Regions from separate parts of the Rothia sp. HMSC069C01 genome, predicted to be linked through region 2. Evidence: riboswitches for the same ligand, from Rfam matches in the RefSeq annotation. Region 2 holds a riboswitch; each other region holds the start of a gene.
What was found. Region 2 has a riboswitch for S-adenosylmethionine ahead of HMPREF2981_RS05225 (AMP-binding protein). Riboswitches for the same ligand answer to the same signal wherever they lie in the genome.
Positions count from the first base shown of each region.

Region 1: it holds a riboswitch for S-adenosylmethionine, as region 2 does, so the genes downstream of both, HMPREF2981_RS00275 (bifunctional o-acetylhomoserine/o-acetylserine sulfhydrylase) here and HMPREF2981_RS05225 (AMP-binding protein) in region 2, are expected to answer to the same signal.
Region 3: it holds a riboswitch for S-adenosylmethionine, as region 2 does, so the genes downstream of both, HMPREF2981_RS02410 (nuclease PIN) here and HMPREF2981_RS05225 (AMP-binding protein) in region 2, are expected to answer to the same signal.
Region 4: it holds a riboswitch for S-adenosylmethionine, as region 2 does, so the genes downstream of both, HMPREF2981_RS04590 (methylenetetrahydrofolate reductase) here and HMPREF2981_RS05225 (AMP-binding protein) in region 2, are expected to answer to the same signal.

Region 1 is NZ_KV817375.1:65,139-69,091, forward strand. Features, by position in the region: gene HMPREF2981_RS00265 (ABC transporter ATP-binding protein) at 1-800, opposite strand, end outside; SAM riboswitch class IV at 1,381-1,494, shown strand; gene HMPREF2981_RS00275 (bifunctional o-acetylhomoserine/o-acetylserine sulfhydrylase) at 1,604-2,950, shown strand; gene HMPREF2981_RS00280 (homoserine O-acetyltransferase MetX) at 3,046-3,953, shown strand, end outside.
Region 2 is NZ_KV817391.1:136,352-140,304, reverse strand. Features, by position in the region: gene HMPREF2981_RS05225 (AMP-binding protein) at 1-1,945, opposite strand, end outside; SAM riboswitch class I at 1,951-2,067, opposite strand; gene HMPREF2981_RS05220 (hypothetical protein) at 2,352-3,464, opposite strand.
Region 3 is NZ_KV817381.1:76,041-79,993, forward strand. Features, by position in the region: gene HMPREF2981_RS02395 (hypothetical protein) at 1-311, opposite strand, end outside; gene HMPREF2981_RS02400 (hypothetical protein) at 334-657, opposite strand; gene HMPREF2981_RS10850 (hypothetical protein) at 748-1,029, opposite strand; SAM riboswitch class IV at 1,294-1,422, shown strand; gene HMPREF2981_RS02410 (nuclease PIN) at 1,401-1,679, shown strand; gene HMPREF2981_RS02415 (PIN domain-containing protein) at 1,684-2,118, shown strand; gene HMPREF2981_RS02420 (cell division protein PerM) at 2,370-3,953, shown strand, end outside.
Region 4 is NZ_KV817389.1:35,719-39,671, reverse strand. Features, by position in the region: gene HMPREF2981_RS04600 (sugar porter family MFS transporter) at 1-450, opposite strand, end outside; gene HMPREF2981_RS04595 (aldo/keto reductase) at 571-1,572, opposite strand; SAM riboswitch class I at 1,886-1,994, shown strand; gene HMPREF2981_RS04590 (methylenetetrahydrofolate reductase) at 2,072-2,983, shown strand; gene metE (5-methyltetrahydropteroyltriglutamate--homocysteine S-methyltransferase) at 3,027-3,953, shown strand, end outside.

The DNA.
Region 1 (3,953 bases), on a different contig from region 2:
CGCGGGGTCAGTAACATTGTTCCCGCATCGCCCAAAGACCGAGCAAGTTCTTGAAGTACCGCTCCAGCATTCGCACCCACACGTCCCACGGTGGTAGCGGAGATCCCGGCGTGCGCGGTAATATCCGCCACTGTGCCCGAAACCGCCATGCGACCGGCACCGATGACCGTGACCCGATGCGCTAACTCCTCAATCTCGCCCAGCAGATGGCTCGTGAGTAAAATGGCGGTGCCATCATCAGCGAGGGAACGAATCAACTGGCGTATTGTCAGTGAAATATCTGGGTCAAGCCCATTCGTCGGCTCATCCAAAAGCAGCAGTTTTGGCTCGCCCAGCAGTGCCCGTGCGATGTGCAGACGTTGTTTCATACCGCGGGAAAACTCTTGTACCTTCTTCGCGGCGACATCTGCAAGATCGACCCGTTCCAAAGCGCTCGCCACCTGGGTACGGCGTTTGCGCGCGCTAACCCCGGCAAGGTCGGCGAAGAAGAGAAGATTATCGCGGGCGGATGCTCGCGGATAGAACCCGGTATCCCCGCCGAGTACAAGCCCTAGGGATGCGCGCGCACGCTGGGGGTGCGCAAGCGCATCCACCCCGTCGATGCGAACGGCGCCGCTGGTGGGAGTCAACAGTGTTGCGCACATCTGTACAATTGTTGTTTTTCCCGCTCCGTTGGGACCGAGCAGAGCATGAATTTCGCCGGAGCTTATACTAAGCGAAACATTATCGACAGCAGTGAAAGCGTGTTCACCTTTGCCAAAGGTGCGGCATAGCTGTGCCGCGTCAAGAATTGTAGACATTGTGATAAAACCTTGCGGTGCTTAGTCACCCGAAGCCTCTTGAGCATGGTGTTCGCACGCCTGCAATATGTGGGACGGGTGAGATGAATAGTCGTGAGAGAGGCACTTCTTAGTGCCTGAATAATCCCAAGTCACCGACTGCAGATGCGGAAGGTATAACAATAAAACCCTCAGAACTTTGGTGTCCCAAGCGCTCACTATGCGCTTCTGAAATGTATCGAACCAAAGCAGGGTTATTTCTAAAATTTTTAGAGCCCACCATCTGGGCGGGCATTCCGCGAGCCGGTGCGACTTTAGCGGGAGGTCATACCTCATCACTCCTAGATTCAAGGTTTCCATCAGTGTAGCATGGCTCACGATTGCCTACACTGATGGTAATTTAGCGACGGCTAACGGCAGATCATATGGCTTTAGCGGTTCGGGTACAACATAGGCACGGTCACAAGCGCATAAGTATTGGTGTTTCTCCCAAACAATAGGCTGTCGCGAAAACAGTTCATAAAACGTCATCTTTGCAACAATGCGCCGAAAACACGCATCCCGCTTGACCATGTGCGCTTCCTATGAAACTCTAGATGCAGGTCATGAGAGCCAGTGATAAGCCCCAGCTAGCTGGCCGGCAACCCTCCTCCGCGGTGGGGTGCCCTGGGTGAGGACCAGGCGTTGAACACAAAGTACAACGCAAGCGCGGGACCGATGTGCCCGATTCTGGTACATCGTTTTTTCGTTTGCAGAGAAGAAAACCCAAGAACTCTGTACCGAAATCGGCATGCGGCCCCCTGAACTATCACAAGGAGCTTCGCATGAGCAACACTACAGTCCCGACTCCCGCCAACCCCGCCGGTTGGAAATTTGAAACCCGCCAGATTCACGCGGGGCAGGCACCGGATGCTGCAACGGGAGCTCGGGCGTTACCTATCTACCAGACCACCTCGTTCGTCTTTGAGAACGCAGAACAGGCCGCTAACCGTTTTGCTCTAGCCGAGCTTGGGCCTATCTATACCCGTCTGAACAACCCCACCCAAGAGGTTATCGAAAACCGTATCGCATCCCTTGAAGGGGGAGTGGGCGCGCTTTTGCTGGCCTCAGGTCAAGCGGCTATTACTTATGCGATTCTTAATATTGCGGGCGCGGGCGACCATATCGTGGCTTCCCCCTCGATCTACGGAGGAACCTACAATCTACTGAAATATACGCTTGCCGACCTCGGCGTTGAAACTACGTTTGTTGAGAACCCGGACGACCTGCAGCAATGGCGCGATGCGGTTCGCCCCAACACGAAACTCTTCTACGGAGAAACCGTACCTAACCCCCGTAACGATGTACTCGACATCGAGCCTATCGCCCAGATCGCTCACGACAATGGCGTTCCCCTAATCGTCGATAACACTGTTCCCACCCCTTACCTTGTGCGCCCCATCGAATTTGGTGCGGATGTGGTAATCCATTCCGCCACAAAATATCTGGGTGGGCACGGCACCTCAATCGGCGGCGTTATCGTGGACTCCGGGAATTTTGACTACGGAGCCAATCCCGAAAAGTTCCCCAAGTTCAACGAACCTGCCCCCGGTTACCACGGTCTAGTTTATGCCCGTGACTTGGGCAAAGACTCCGCTTTTGGTGCGAACCTTTCCTATATTCTCAAGGCGCGAGTTTCGCTTCTGCGCGACACCGGGGCGGCGATCTCTCCAACCAACGCCTTCAACATTGGTATCGGTCTGGAGACTCTTTCCCTGCGCATCGAACGCCATATCGAGAACGCGACCAAGGTCGCAAACTGGTTGGAGGAGCATCCGCTGGTCGATCAGGTGATCTGGGCCGGTCTGCCTTCCTCGCCCTGGTACGAGCGAGCCCAAAAATACCTGCCGAAGGGACCGGGCGCCGTCGTAGGATTTACCCTTAAAGACGCCGACCTGGAACAGACCCGCACCTTTGTGGACGCCCTGCAGCTGCACTCCAATGTAGCGAATATCGGCGATGTACGCTCGCTCGTGATTCATCCCGCATCCACCACCCACTCGCAGCTTTCCGAGGAAGAGCTAGAGGCAATTGGGGTGAGCAAAAACTTTGTGCGCCTCGCCGTAGGGATCGAAAATATTGACGATATTATTGCAGATCTTGAACTGGGCTTTGCGACTCTGAACGCCTAACCTGCACCGCCGCGACCGGGCTGCACAGTAAGTGCCCGGTCGCGGTATCGGTTTCTCGCCTGCCATTACCAACTACCGGTTACCCAGGAGAAAACATGACGGAAAATACCGTACACGCCACCTATCTGTCGCAACTGCAGTATCCCAGCGCTCAGGGGTACCTGCGGCAGATGGCGATCGGTGATTTCACCCTCGAAAACGGTACCGTGCTTCCACAGGTAAACATTAGCTACGAGACGTGGGGGACTCTTAACGAAGCTGGGGACAACGCGATTCTTATTCTGCACGCCCTCACCGGCGACACCCATGTTTCGCGCGGGATTCCCACATCAGATATGCCTGCACCCAGTATCCGTGCGGTCGAAAGTGATGGTTGGTGGGAAGGTATCGTGGGGCCGGGCGCGGTGGTCGATACCACCAAATATTTTGTGATCGCCCCCAATATCTTGGGTGGATGCTACGGCTCGACCGGTCCGGCAAGCATCGTACCCGAGGGGTACCCGGGCGCCGGAAAACCCTGGGGGTCACGCTTCCCTTACGTCACTATTCGCGACTCGGTACGAGCCGAAGCCGAACTTATCGCCCGGTTGGGGATTAAGAGTTTTCACCATGTCATCGGAGGATCGCTCGGCGGAGCACGCGCTATCGAATGGGCGGCAACCTTCCCCGAGCTGGTACGCGGATGCGCGGTCATCGCCGCCGGCCCCGCCGCCACTGCCGAACAGATTTCCTGGGCTCACACCCAGAACCTCGCCATCCGTGCTGATGCCAATTTTGCTTCCGGCGATTATTATGGGGGATCGGCACCCACGGCCGGGCTCGCGCTGGCGAGGCGCATAGCCCATACCACCTACCGCAGCCCAGCAGAGTTGGAGCACCGCTTTGGGCGGCAGGCAAACCGCGGAGAATCCACCGACGGCGGGTCCATCGGTGAGAACCGCGGACGATATGCGGTCGAAAGCTACCTGGACCACCATGGCGATAAGCTCGTTGAGCGTTTCGA
Region 2 (3,953 bases):
CCTTGGGTTTAGCGATAGGGCCAATATACTCGCGCACATGCTGGGTGAGTGCAGTCTTCAGCTCGTCTTCGGTAAGTGCCCGACCTTCGTCGGTGAGCGTCACATAGGCGACTGCCTGGTGGCCGGTTAGCTCGTCCTCCACGGGGCACACGCCAGCCTCCACCACGGCCGGGTGCGTCACGAGCGCAGACTCAATTTCGATGGTCGAAAGGCGGTGCCCGGAAATGTTGATCACATCGTCAATGCGCCCCAGGATGTACACGTTGCCTTCATCATCGACTTTCGCGCCGTCACCGGCGAGGAACCAGCCGCGCGTACCGTAGTGCTTCCAATAGGAATTCAGGTAGCGTTGCGGGTCGCCCCAGACGGTGCGTGCCATGGAGGGACCGATCTTATCGACCACAATGAAGCCCTGTTTGCCGGGCTCAACGAGGTCACCGTGCTCGTCCACCACGTGCACCGAGACTCCGGGGACTTCGCGGGTGGCGCATCCGGGAAGGGGAGTGCAGTGCGGGGTACCTTCGGGGAAGGTCCCTTCGGGCGCGAAGGCGGGGTCGTGTGGCCGTGGGGAGCAGATGGTCGAGCCGGTCTCGGACTGCCACCACGTATCGATAAACGATGCGGTACCCCCACCCACGTGCTTGCGCAGCCACTTCCACGCCTGAGGGTTAATGGACTCGCCCACAGACCCGAGCAGACGCACAGTTGAGAAGTCGTATTTTCCAGGTTCGGGGCCGTCAGGAAAAGCCCCCATGAGGGAACGAATCAGGGTGGGCGCGGTGTAATAATTGGTGACGCCGTAGCGTTCGATAACCTCGAAATGGCGGCCATAATGCGGAGTATTGGGGGTACCCTCGAAAATAACCTCGGTAACCCCATTCACGAGTGGACCATAGATTTCATAGGTGTGTGCGGTCACCCACGCGAGATCGGCGGTACACCAGTGCACAGTCGATTCGACCTTCGTCGGATCGTTCACGGCAGACAGCTCATCGGGGCGCAGCACCCCGTCGTCATCCACATAGTCCGGCAGCAGATCGTACAGCAGCGCGTGGGTGTATGCGGTCTGCACCAAATACCCCGCCATCGTGTGCACCAGGCCCTTGGGCTTGCCCGTGGTGCCGGAGGTATAGATGATAAACAGCGGGTCTTCGGCATCGTGCAGCTCGTACTCATGGGTATCGGGCTGATCGTCCACCAAATCGTGGTACCAAATATCGCGCCCGGCCGTCCAGGGAACCTGCGCGTGCGCCACGGGGTCTGCGGCGCTTGTACGGTCCACCACGATCACGTGCTCGATATTGTTCTCACCCGAGCATGCTTCATCGGCATTCACCTTCACGGGCACGACCTTGCCGCGGCGGTTCTGCCCGTCGGTGGTGATCAGAACCTTCGCGCCGGTGTCTTCCACCCGGAACTTCAGCGCCTCCGCCGAGAACCCACCGAACACGAGCGAATGAATTGCGCCGATCCGCGCGCACGCAAGCGTGAAAATAATGGTTTCGGGAATAACCGGCAGGTAGATTACTACACGGTCGCCTTTACGCACGCCGAGTTTGAGCAGGCCGTTGGCGGCGCGGGCGATGCGTCGCTGCAGTTCGGCGTAGGTGATAGCTTCACGGTCACCGGGTTCGCCCTCGAAATAGAGGGCTACTTTGTCGCCGCGGCCCGCCTCCACGTGGCGGTCCACGCAGTTGTAGGCGACGTTGAGTTTGCCGCCCTCGAACCACTTAATCTCGGGTACGGAGTATTCTTCGATGCCCTCAGCGTCGGTTCCGATAACCTGCGGTTTCTGGAAGGTATGTGCGTTGTCCCAGGTCTTGCCCCAGCTTAGGCGTTCGGCTTGTTTTTCCCAGAACGCTACCCGCGCCTCGTCAGATTCGTGCGCGGGGTTGGGGGTGGGTGCTAGAGGATTCGTGAATGAAAAAGGGGAGGGAAGTCCCACAGTATCTCCCATCGGTTGCTGGCGTTAGCACCTTCGGCGTTATGAAGGCGCATGATGCGCCACCGCAGGCGAGGTTGCTGCGACGTCGTCGAGCCAGGTCTCTCGGTCGCTCTAGATGGATTACCAATCTAGTAAACCTTGTAGCTGGCGCAGGTGCAAAGACACCCCGTCATATTGCGCGTGTATGCGCCACGTTCGTAACATTCCGCAACATTGCGCCCACGCATCCACACCACACCCTATACCGCGAGCAGGTAGGATTTTGTCGACAAGGTAGGATTTTCCTACCTGCTCGGGTCAAAAACCACCTGCTCGCGAACAGTACAAAAAAACACTCCCACCGGGATGCGCCTCGTCAAGAGGATTTACCCGGCGGGAGTGCCATTTACTCACCCAAAATTACCGATTAGTTCTGTTTTTGTGCGTTGGTTGAGCCTTTCGAGGCTCCGTTAGGGTTTTTCTGCCCGGATAACCAGTCGTTAGGATCGATCTGAATGTCGTTACGGACGGTGAAGTCGCTCTCTTGATCCTTGTTTTTCTGGTCACCCGTTGATCCCGTCGAGTTGGAACCGCCGCCTTTTGACTTGTCGCTGGGGGTGCTGGGAGTGCTCGGATCCGGATCCTCAGGTTCACCAACATGTTCGATGGAGGCCACAGCCTGCTGACCGGTCAGGTCAATATCGCTCTTGGGGGCACCATTCTCAGGTTCGTAGCGCAGAGTGCCGCTGAGGATCGTCAGGGTGGTGGTCACACCGTAGTGTTCGAGATAGAAATCTTCAAAATGTGTACCGAACTGGCTGGCCAAGATCTGGTTGTAGACCTGAGTCCCGCCGCCGTTATGACTGGAAGCTACAACATCATGGTCAAGCGTAATATCGACGTAGCCTATCAGCTTATTGCCGTTGGCGGTCATCTCGCTGAAGTAACCGTGCATAGCACCACCGTTGAAGGCGACGAGCTGGGGATTATCGCCGTTTTCTGGCGTGGGATTGACGACGAGGGAAACCGCAAAATCGTCAGTATTTTTATTCCAGCCCGGAGGTTCTGCCCCGTCGATCTCGGCCCAGTCGGGGAAAACGAAACGGTGCTCCAAGCGTAGGCGCGCACCGGCGAGCAGGGTAGTGGTGCCCGAGTAGTATGTCTGCTTACCGTCTTTAGTGGTTGCCTTGGGTGCTGAGAACCAGAAACCAGCGCCACCCCATTTTGCCTTGCCGATGCTGCCGCCGGGGGTAAATTTACCGTTGCCAGCCGAGTAGAGACCGCTTGAACCTGCCGGGACGCTGGCGTGCTCGTTCTCAACCGGGCCGCTAAATGAATCTAGCCCCAGGAAACTGTTAGTGTCTAGTTCCTGGTGGGTGACGAACGCCTGGGTAAAGATACCGTAGTCAGGGCGTGTGTCATCATACGAAGCCGCATAAGCCGGAACTACAGCGGAAGAAACAATAATTGGGGTTGTCCATGCGGCGCCCGCCAGAACACGACGGCGCGTCAGACCTCCCCGCGTAGATGCGTGGGTCACAATGACTCCTATGAGTGGTTGGGTGAATAAGTGGCGCTCGGATTACACGCCAGTAATAATTTTACGGGATATACCCCAAAAATCCTAAACAATGTAAGATACACATGAAATCTTTACGATAAAACGCTCACTCACCCGGATCTGAGCATCCTCAAATTATACGGAAGATATTCTGTATTCCGCGCTCATTTCGGGCCTATTGTCGCGTGGATGCTTTGGCAAGTCTTGGTGTCTCACGACAGCAATGATGGCGAGAACGGCAACCCCCATTACTTCAGCGTGATGAACTACGATTACCAGCTCACTGGCGCTTCTACGAAAGAATCCTGAACCTTCACCAGAGATTGAGATTAATCTCATAACGGCTGATGATGTACGAGAGCAAGGTCTTATTCGCTAGCCTTGTATGCTGCCAGCGTGCGGGAGCGGGTTATGTCGCCGGAAACCTTTACTTATTCCTGTGATATGACCCGCTCCCAAAACTTGTTT
Region 3 (3,953 bases), on a different contig from region 2:
TTCTGACCTTCTTCCAAGAGGTCTTGAGCCTGTTTAGGATGCTTTTTGTGCGTCTTGCGGGAGTTCCTGATCGCCGTGGTGAAGAGCAGAATAAAGGTGAAGAGCCCGGCGAGAAAACCGATACCTAAGAGTCGGAAACTTATATTCAAAGTTGCGCGTGTGAGCGGACTAGCTCCCTCGAATTGAATACCCCTCCATTCAGAGGCGTGATACTCCACGAGAGCGCCCCATTCTCCTAAAATAAACAGGACTATGCCACAAAAGAAGACCACCGCAGTTGTTGCTCCAACTATGTAGATAGCTTTTTTCATGGGCGCTCCTTAGATACTGGCTCTATGAATCAACCTGGTTCTGACCTTCTTCCAAGAGGTCTTGAGCCTGTTTAGGATGCTTTTTGTGCGTCTTGCGGGAGTTCCTGATCGCCGTGGTGAAGAGCGGAATCAGGACGATAAGCCCAGCGAAAAGACCAGTACCGAGAATCCAGAGACTTATCGTGAGAGTTGATCGAGTGAGAGGACTCGCTCCTTTATGCTGTACACCCCTCCACTCGAGGGCATGATACTCCACGAGTGAACCCCAGCTTCCTAGAATAAATAGTGCAGCACCAAGAACCAGAAAGATGGCAGCTAATATGCCAACCACGCGTACTATTTTCATACCCACCCCTCGGAAACGGAAACTTGTTGCGGGCTAATGGACGTTCTTCAGCATTCAGCCTGGTCTTTGATAATCATCGATCGAGAATAATCAGTTGAGCTGGCTCTTTTGGGTTTGTCGTACCTCTTGAGAACCCTTGACAGCGTTTAAAACTATGGCGGTTATACCAAAGATGAGACCGATAGCTGCGCACAGAATGCTCAGGTCGTTAGTCGCCATGACGAGGGGACTTGCTCCTGCGGGATCGACACCCCTCCATTCGAAGGCGTGGTATTCCACGAGTGAGCCCCAACCGGCCAGGATGAACAAGCCAAACCCAATGATCAGAAAAATTGCGGCCACTATCCCCATGATCTGTACAGTCTTTTTCACAGTTATCACTCTTTCTTTCCGGAAGCGTAAAGTGGGCGTGACATGGTGATATATCAGAGGCAAGATAAATTTCTGTACATTACCCAGTGTGCCGTGATTTTTCTCGAATGTGTAGGCCTGTCCTGAATGTCCAAAACTTCACACTACGCCGCCATAAGGCGGTTATATACAGATACGCACCCATAATCACGTTATGTAAATCACAAGAATTTGACGGGTTCGCACGTTTACAGATTCCTGAAAGCTGTTGTAACCTGGATTCAGCTTCAAGAGTTTCGACTGATAAGCTCCGACTATGGTCGAACGCCAACCCCATGTTCACGGGTGGCTCGGATGACGAAGCGGTTTGTATTCGCCGCCTCAGGTGGCACTTGGTACAGGCAAGAGCAACGCGAAAGGAACGCGCATTCGGCGCATGGTTGTCAATGTACAACAGCTCTTCATCTCCAGCATCCCCCCTTACTCCTGCACGCTCTTATCAGGAAAATCTGCGTGCCGCATCCGTGCCCGCACGCGGCGGTTACCAGGCAGTAAGCATTCAGGATTACGCACGTATTTCTTCTAAGCGCGACGAATTCCTCAATTTTCTGCTTCTTCCCAACCCCGAGGGTATTCCTGCCGTCGAATATGCCGGTTTGCGCGTAGCATAGGGGTATGAGCGCCTCAGGACTGCTTCTCGACTCGGATGTTCTCGCCGAGATCCGCAAAGCCACACCAGATCCCAAAGTTGTTGCCTTTCTGCGCCGCCGCGCCTATAAACACCTCTACATTTCGGTGCTGAGCGTGGGCGAACTCAAAGGACTCTACCCCTACCCAGAGACCGACCGATGGATTGCCGAACTTCTCGACAGATTCGCCGACCATATCATCAACGTGGATGCGCGCGTAAGCCTCGAATGGGCGGGACGCAGCGCCCCGCGCGGCACCCACAGTCACGGACGTAAAGATGCCGAGCCCCTGCCCACCGCCGCCCTCGAAGGTCTGATGGCGGCGAGCGCCCAAGCTCATAACCTCGAAATTGTTTCTTCAAAGGCTGAGGTGTACCGGTCCTGGGGCGTACCCGCGGTGAATCCGTGGATTGAAGACTAATCTTCCGCACAGTATTTTCACCGTAAGCGCCGGGGAAGTACCTGCGTGTTCGAGAAAGCCGTGAGAAATGCTCGGCACAGTTAGCTGTACGCGCTGCCGCATCGGTGAGAGCGCATCAGTAACGTTCGTGTAACCCCTATGTTCACGGTGAGCGGTTAACGAAGGTTAGCCGCCATTTAACCGGAACTATTTCCCCGAAAGCCCAGCAGGCTCGCACGCGCTGGCAGGTTTCATGGCATGATGGAAGAACGATGAAAAGTAGCTCTTCTACATCCCGGTATTCTGCCCCTATGCCACTCTGGCTGCAGGGCATCGTTGAATTAGTTTTTACCGCCGCGCTTTCTTTCGGGCTTGTGCTCGTTCTGCTCATGGCGGTGTGGTTTACCAACGGTTTTAACCGCATGGATTTTCCCGCACTCGCAACTCTTGCCTCCCACCTGTGGCTGCTCATGCACGGTGTGCCGCTGAATATTCCGAATGCGTTCGGTATTATCCTGCCGCACGGCATGCTCACGCTGGTGCCCATGGGGCTGAGTATTATTCCGGTGCTCTTATGCTTTAGGTCTGGGCGAAAACTGGCGCGCGCATCCTATGAGGGGGAATTCTTCAAGCCCGTACTATTAGGGTGCGCTGCCTATGGTATTTTTGCTGCCGTCGCCTTTGCGTGGGCGAGTACCGAACGGCATCTGCTGGGTATTGTTGGTGCGGCGTTGATTCCGCAGATCGTGGTGCTGGTCGGGTTGATCTGGGGCGGCTACTATGAATCGCGTTCGCTTGCCCGTATGGTGGGCGTGAACACCGCTGAACAGATTTCGCAGATGAGCCAGTACTCGCGGTGGGCGAGTTCTTATGTGTGGTCGATTGTGCGTGCCTCCATGGTGGCGATTTTCTCGCTCATTATGGGCGGTGCTCTGGTGCTGGTGATCGCCATGATGATGCGCTGGTCGCAAATCGCAACAATCTACCAGGAACTTCACGCCGGGCCGGTGGGGGCGCTCGCGGTGACCCTGCTGCAGCTGGGTTACCTTCCGAACTTGGTGATCTACGCGATGTCGTGGACTACCGGCGCCGGGTTCGCGTTCGGTGTTGACACGCATGTGGGCTGGTCGCAGACGACGATGGGCGATCTTCCGCTCTTTCCGGTGCTGGGCGCTATCCCTGAGAGCCTGGGCTGGATAGGGTATGCGAGCCTGGCGGTTTCGCTGGGCGCCGGGGCCGTTGCCGGTTGGTGGTTCTTGCGTGAAGGTGAAGACCACGTGGACGAGTGGATCACCATGAAGGTACGTTACCGGGTGATTGCGCTGCCGCTTTCTTCGCTCGTGTTGGGTTCGCTGGTGGGTGTGCTCTGTGGCGTATGGGCTTATATTTTGGGTTGGATATCCAGCGGATCGTTAGGCGTGGGGCGTTTTACTGAGGTAGGCGCATCGCCCGCAGCTTTCGCCGTGGCGACCGCAATAACTTTGGGCGCGGGTACCGCGTTGGGTAACCTGCTGTGCCATGTGCTTCTGCCCGACAGCAGTCGTGAGCTGCCGCGTTTTGCCGATGAACGTCCCAACCTGGGCAGTCGCATGAGCGAGATGCTGCAGCAGCGCCGCGCGGCGCGGGCAGAGCGTGAACAGCTCAGGAACGATGAGCAGGAACGCGAGGTACAAGAACGTGAAGAGCAGGCGCGTGAGCGGGCTCAGCAGCGGCGTGAACGCGTCAAACAGGTGCACGCCCGCCGTGCAGAACTCAATAAATTTGCCGAACAGGAAGAAGCGCAGCGAGCGCATAGTTTAGGTATCAAAACGGAGCAAGAATCCTTGCGTGAAGATAGTTCTGCCGAAGCTGCAGAC
Region 4 (3,953 bases), on a different contig from region 2:
TTCGGCGAGGAATACAGGAACGACCGCGGATGCGCCTCCCACGGCGAGCCCGAGCATCGTGCGGCCCATCAACAGTACAGCAATGCTGGGGGTGAAGACGCATGCGAGCGCGCCCGCGATGAAGAGGATTGAGAGTCCGATGATGGTTTTGCGTCGCCCGATGGCATCTGAGATGCGCCCGGTGACCATGGCTCCGAGGGCGGCGGCGAAGGCGAGGGAGCCTGTGACCCAGCCTTGAATGGTGTTGTCCATGCCGAGTTCGCGGCTCATGGGGTCGAGGGCACCGTTGATAACGCCGGTGTCGTACCCGAAGAGGAGCCCGCCGAAGGTTGCCACCAGCGCGATAACGCCTAGGCGGCGTGTGTGTGTGCCCTGCCCGAGCGGGGGTAGTGCACTGGCGCGATTCGGCGGCTCGGTGGTAATGCTCATGCGGGTATTTTTGTCTTTCATGAGGGTCTTGTACGGCACAGGTTGAGATACCGCACAGTCTTTAAACACTTGCTGGCTTGGGTATATTCCCGATTAGTTATATTCCCATTTGGCTATATTTGCAGTGGCGAAGGAGAAGTGTCAGAAAAGCGCGATGCTTTCGGGCGCTGGGAAAATCTCGTTGAGCCGCGCCAGTTCGTCGTCGTTGAACCGCACACTTGCGGCCTGCGCGTTTGCGCGTACCTGGTCGGGGGTGGTTGCCCCGGCGATCACGCTGGCAACGGGAGCCTGCTGTTTGAGCCAAGAGATGGATGCTTGAACCTCAGAGATCCCCAGATCGGCACAAAATTCGTGGTAGGCATCGAGTTGTTCCCAATCGGCTTGCGCGAGTACCTGCGCTTTGGAGTGCGACAGGCGTGACCCTGCCGGGATGCTGTCGCGGCGGTATTTTCCGGTCAAAAGCCCGTTAGCGAGCGGGAAATACGGGAGAACCCCGAGCCCGAAGTGGCGGGCGGCGGGCAGAATTTCGAGTTCGGCGCGGCGATCCAGCAGGTTGTAGTGGTTTTCGGCGGCGATAAACCGCTCAGTGCCGAGTTCGCGGGCGAGGTGCTCGGCGTGGGCAAGCTGCCACCCCGCAAAGTTGGAGTGCCCCAGGTAACGCACCTTTCCGCTGGTCACGAGCGTGTCGAGCGCAGACAGGGTCTCTTCCAGCGGGGTGTTCGGGTCGGGGCTGTGGTAGAAATACAGGTCAATGTACTCGGTTCCCAGACGGCGCAGTGAACCTTCGACGGCACGCATAATGTATCGGCGTGAGCCGCGCGCATCCCAGTCGTTGCCGTTGAGGGTGCCGGTGGGAAGCCCAAATTTGGTGACGATGATCAGGTCATCGCGGTTGAGATTGAGTTCGCGCATCGCGGTACCGAACATGGTTTCTGACAGCCCGGGTTCGGCGCCGTATAGGTCGGCAATATCGAAGAAGCCGATGCCCGCCTCGACTGCGGCGGCGATCACGGCGTTGGTGCCTTCCTGAGTTTGAGTGGGGGTGCCGGGGCGTCCCAGGTTGTTGCAGCCGATACCGACAGAGGGCACGACCAGCCCGGAGTTACCCAGGCGTGCATATGCGGGAGATTCGATGCGTTCCATACATTTACTCTACCGTGTTTGACAGGACGTGGTCGCAACATGACGTTCGCGGCGCTCTGCGATTCTCCCGCGAGCAGATAGTTTTGTGACGAGCAGATAACATTCCGCTATCTGTTCGTCGACATATTATCTGCTCGCGGCTAAACTTACGACCAAATCAGGTGGAGGGTTCAATTCGCCGATCCGAACCGCCGCGAACCCGTATGACGTATTGTTTCGCCGCATCCCACAATATTAAGCGGTTATGACCGCTCGACGACATGTGCCGACATATTCTTGCTGACACCGCGCATCCTGCCTAAAATGGGAACGTTATCTATCCAGAGCGACCGAGAGATCTGGCTCTTAGACGTCGCAGCAACCTCGCCAGCCTCTACCCATTGGGTGGACGGACAAGGTGCTCCCGCCAGAACCGATAGAAGTGAATTCCCTTCGCGTCTTGCTAAGATTCGGCGTACCTTCGGGCACGCTTCTATCGGGTGAACACGGAGGAATGAAAATGACGACAGTTCACCCGGCTCTTTCTTACGAGCTGTATCCGCCACGGTCGCACGCAAGCTGCGATTCCCTGCTCAAAACCATTGCCGAGCTTGAGCAAACCAACCCAGATTACGTTTCCGTTACCTATTCGGGCGATGCGCAGCGCCGCCAAAAGACGCTGGCTCTGCTCGATCACCTTGTACATGAAACCTCGCTGAATCCGCTGGCGCATCTAATCTGCGTGGGGCATTCCGTGGCCGATTTGGAACGCTCGGTTCGTCTGATTCTGGGGCTTGGAGTACGCGGGTTTCTGGCGCTGCGCGGCGATATTCCACCCGAAAACACGCGCTCGCTTGAGCTGCCTTTTGCCCGCTACCTGGTGGAGCTGATTCGCAGGGTGGAGCGTGAGGATTTCGCGCATCTTGCCGCGGGGAAAGTGTCGATTGGGGTTGCGGCGTACCCGCATAAGCACCCCGAATCGTCCTCGCTTCTTCAAGACATTGAGATTCTGCTTTCAAAGCAGCGTGCCGGGGCGGATTTCGCCATCACCCAGGTTTTCTTTGAGACCGAGCGCTATTCGGGGCTGGTGGATGCTGCGCGCCTTGCCGGGGTGGAGATGCCCATTATTCCCGGTATTATGCCCGTTACCTCGCTGGCTCGGCTGACGAAGCTGTGCGAGCTTGCCGGGCTTGAAGTACCGCGCGAGCTGGCGCATCGCCTGGAAACCGCGAGCGATTCGCGCGAGCTGCACCGCATCGGCGTGGAACATGCACTCGACCAATGTCGCAAGGTGCTTGATGCTGGCGCCCCCGGCCTGCATTTCTTCACATTTAACGAGCATGAGGCTGTGCTGGACGTCCTCGAAGAACTCGACGTTCCGCGCTACTCGAACCGTTTCAAACTCCCCCTAAGCGATCTTCAATACCTCTAAACTCCCCTTTTTATTTGACACCCTCCCACAGTAAGGAACTAGGATGACCCACACCCCATTCCCCGCAGCAACCATCGTCGGTTACCCCCGCGTGGGCCGCTTCCGCGAGCTGAAGAAGGCACAGGAAGCGTTCTGGAAAGGCAAAATCACGCAGGATGAACTGCTCCAGGCGGCCGCAGATGTGCAGCGCACCTACTATGACCGTGTGATCGAGCGCGGTCTTAGCGCCACCGATTCGTCTATCCCGGCGACTTTCTCGTACTACGATCAGGTGCTCGATGCCGTGCGCCTTTTCACCCTCGTGCCCAAGCGTCTTGCCGACGCCAAGGATGCGCGCGGCCTGCTCGATCTGCCCGGGTACTTTGCTCTAGCACGCGGCACCGAGACGCTGCCTCCGCTGGAGATGACGAAATGGTTCGATACGAACTACCACTACCTGGTGCCCGAGATCGGTCCGGATACCGAGATCAAGCTGAATCTTGAGGCTATTGACGAGCAGCTTGAAGTCGCCAAGGAGCACGGGGTGACGGTGCGCCCGCAGCTGGTCGGCCCGCTCACCCTGCTTCTCGGGGCAAAAGCCGAACAGGGTTCGCCCGAAGGGTTCACACCGCTGGATCGCCTGGACGATTTCGTGAAAGCCTACCAGCAGGTGCTCGCCGAACTGGCGGCACGCGGCGTGCAGTGGGTGCAGCTCGACGAGCCCGGCCTGACCGTGGACCGCGACATTCCCAACGCCAAAATCGCCGAATTGACGCGTAAAACTTACACCGCGTTGGCAGCCGAAACGAACCGCCCCGCAATCCTGGTGACAAGCCCCTACGGCAACCTGCGCGAGAACCTGCCCGCACTGTTAGACACCGGTATTGAGGCGCTGCATCTCGATCTGGTTTCCACGCTCTACGATGCCGAGGCGCTGACCGCCTTCAAAGACTCCGGCATAACCCTGGTGGCAGGTGCCATTAACGGGCGC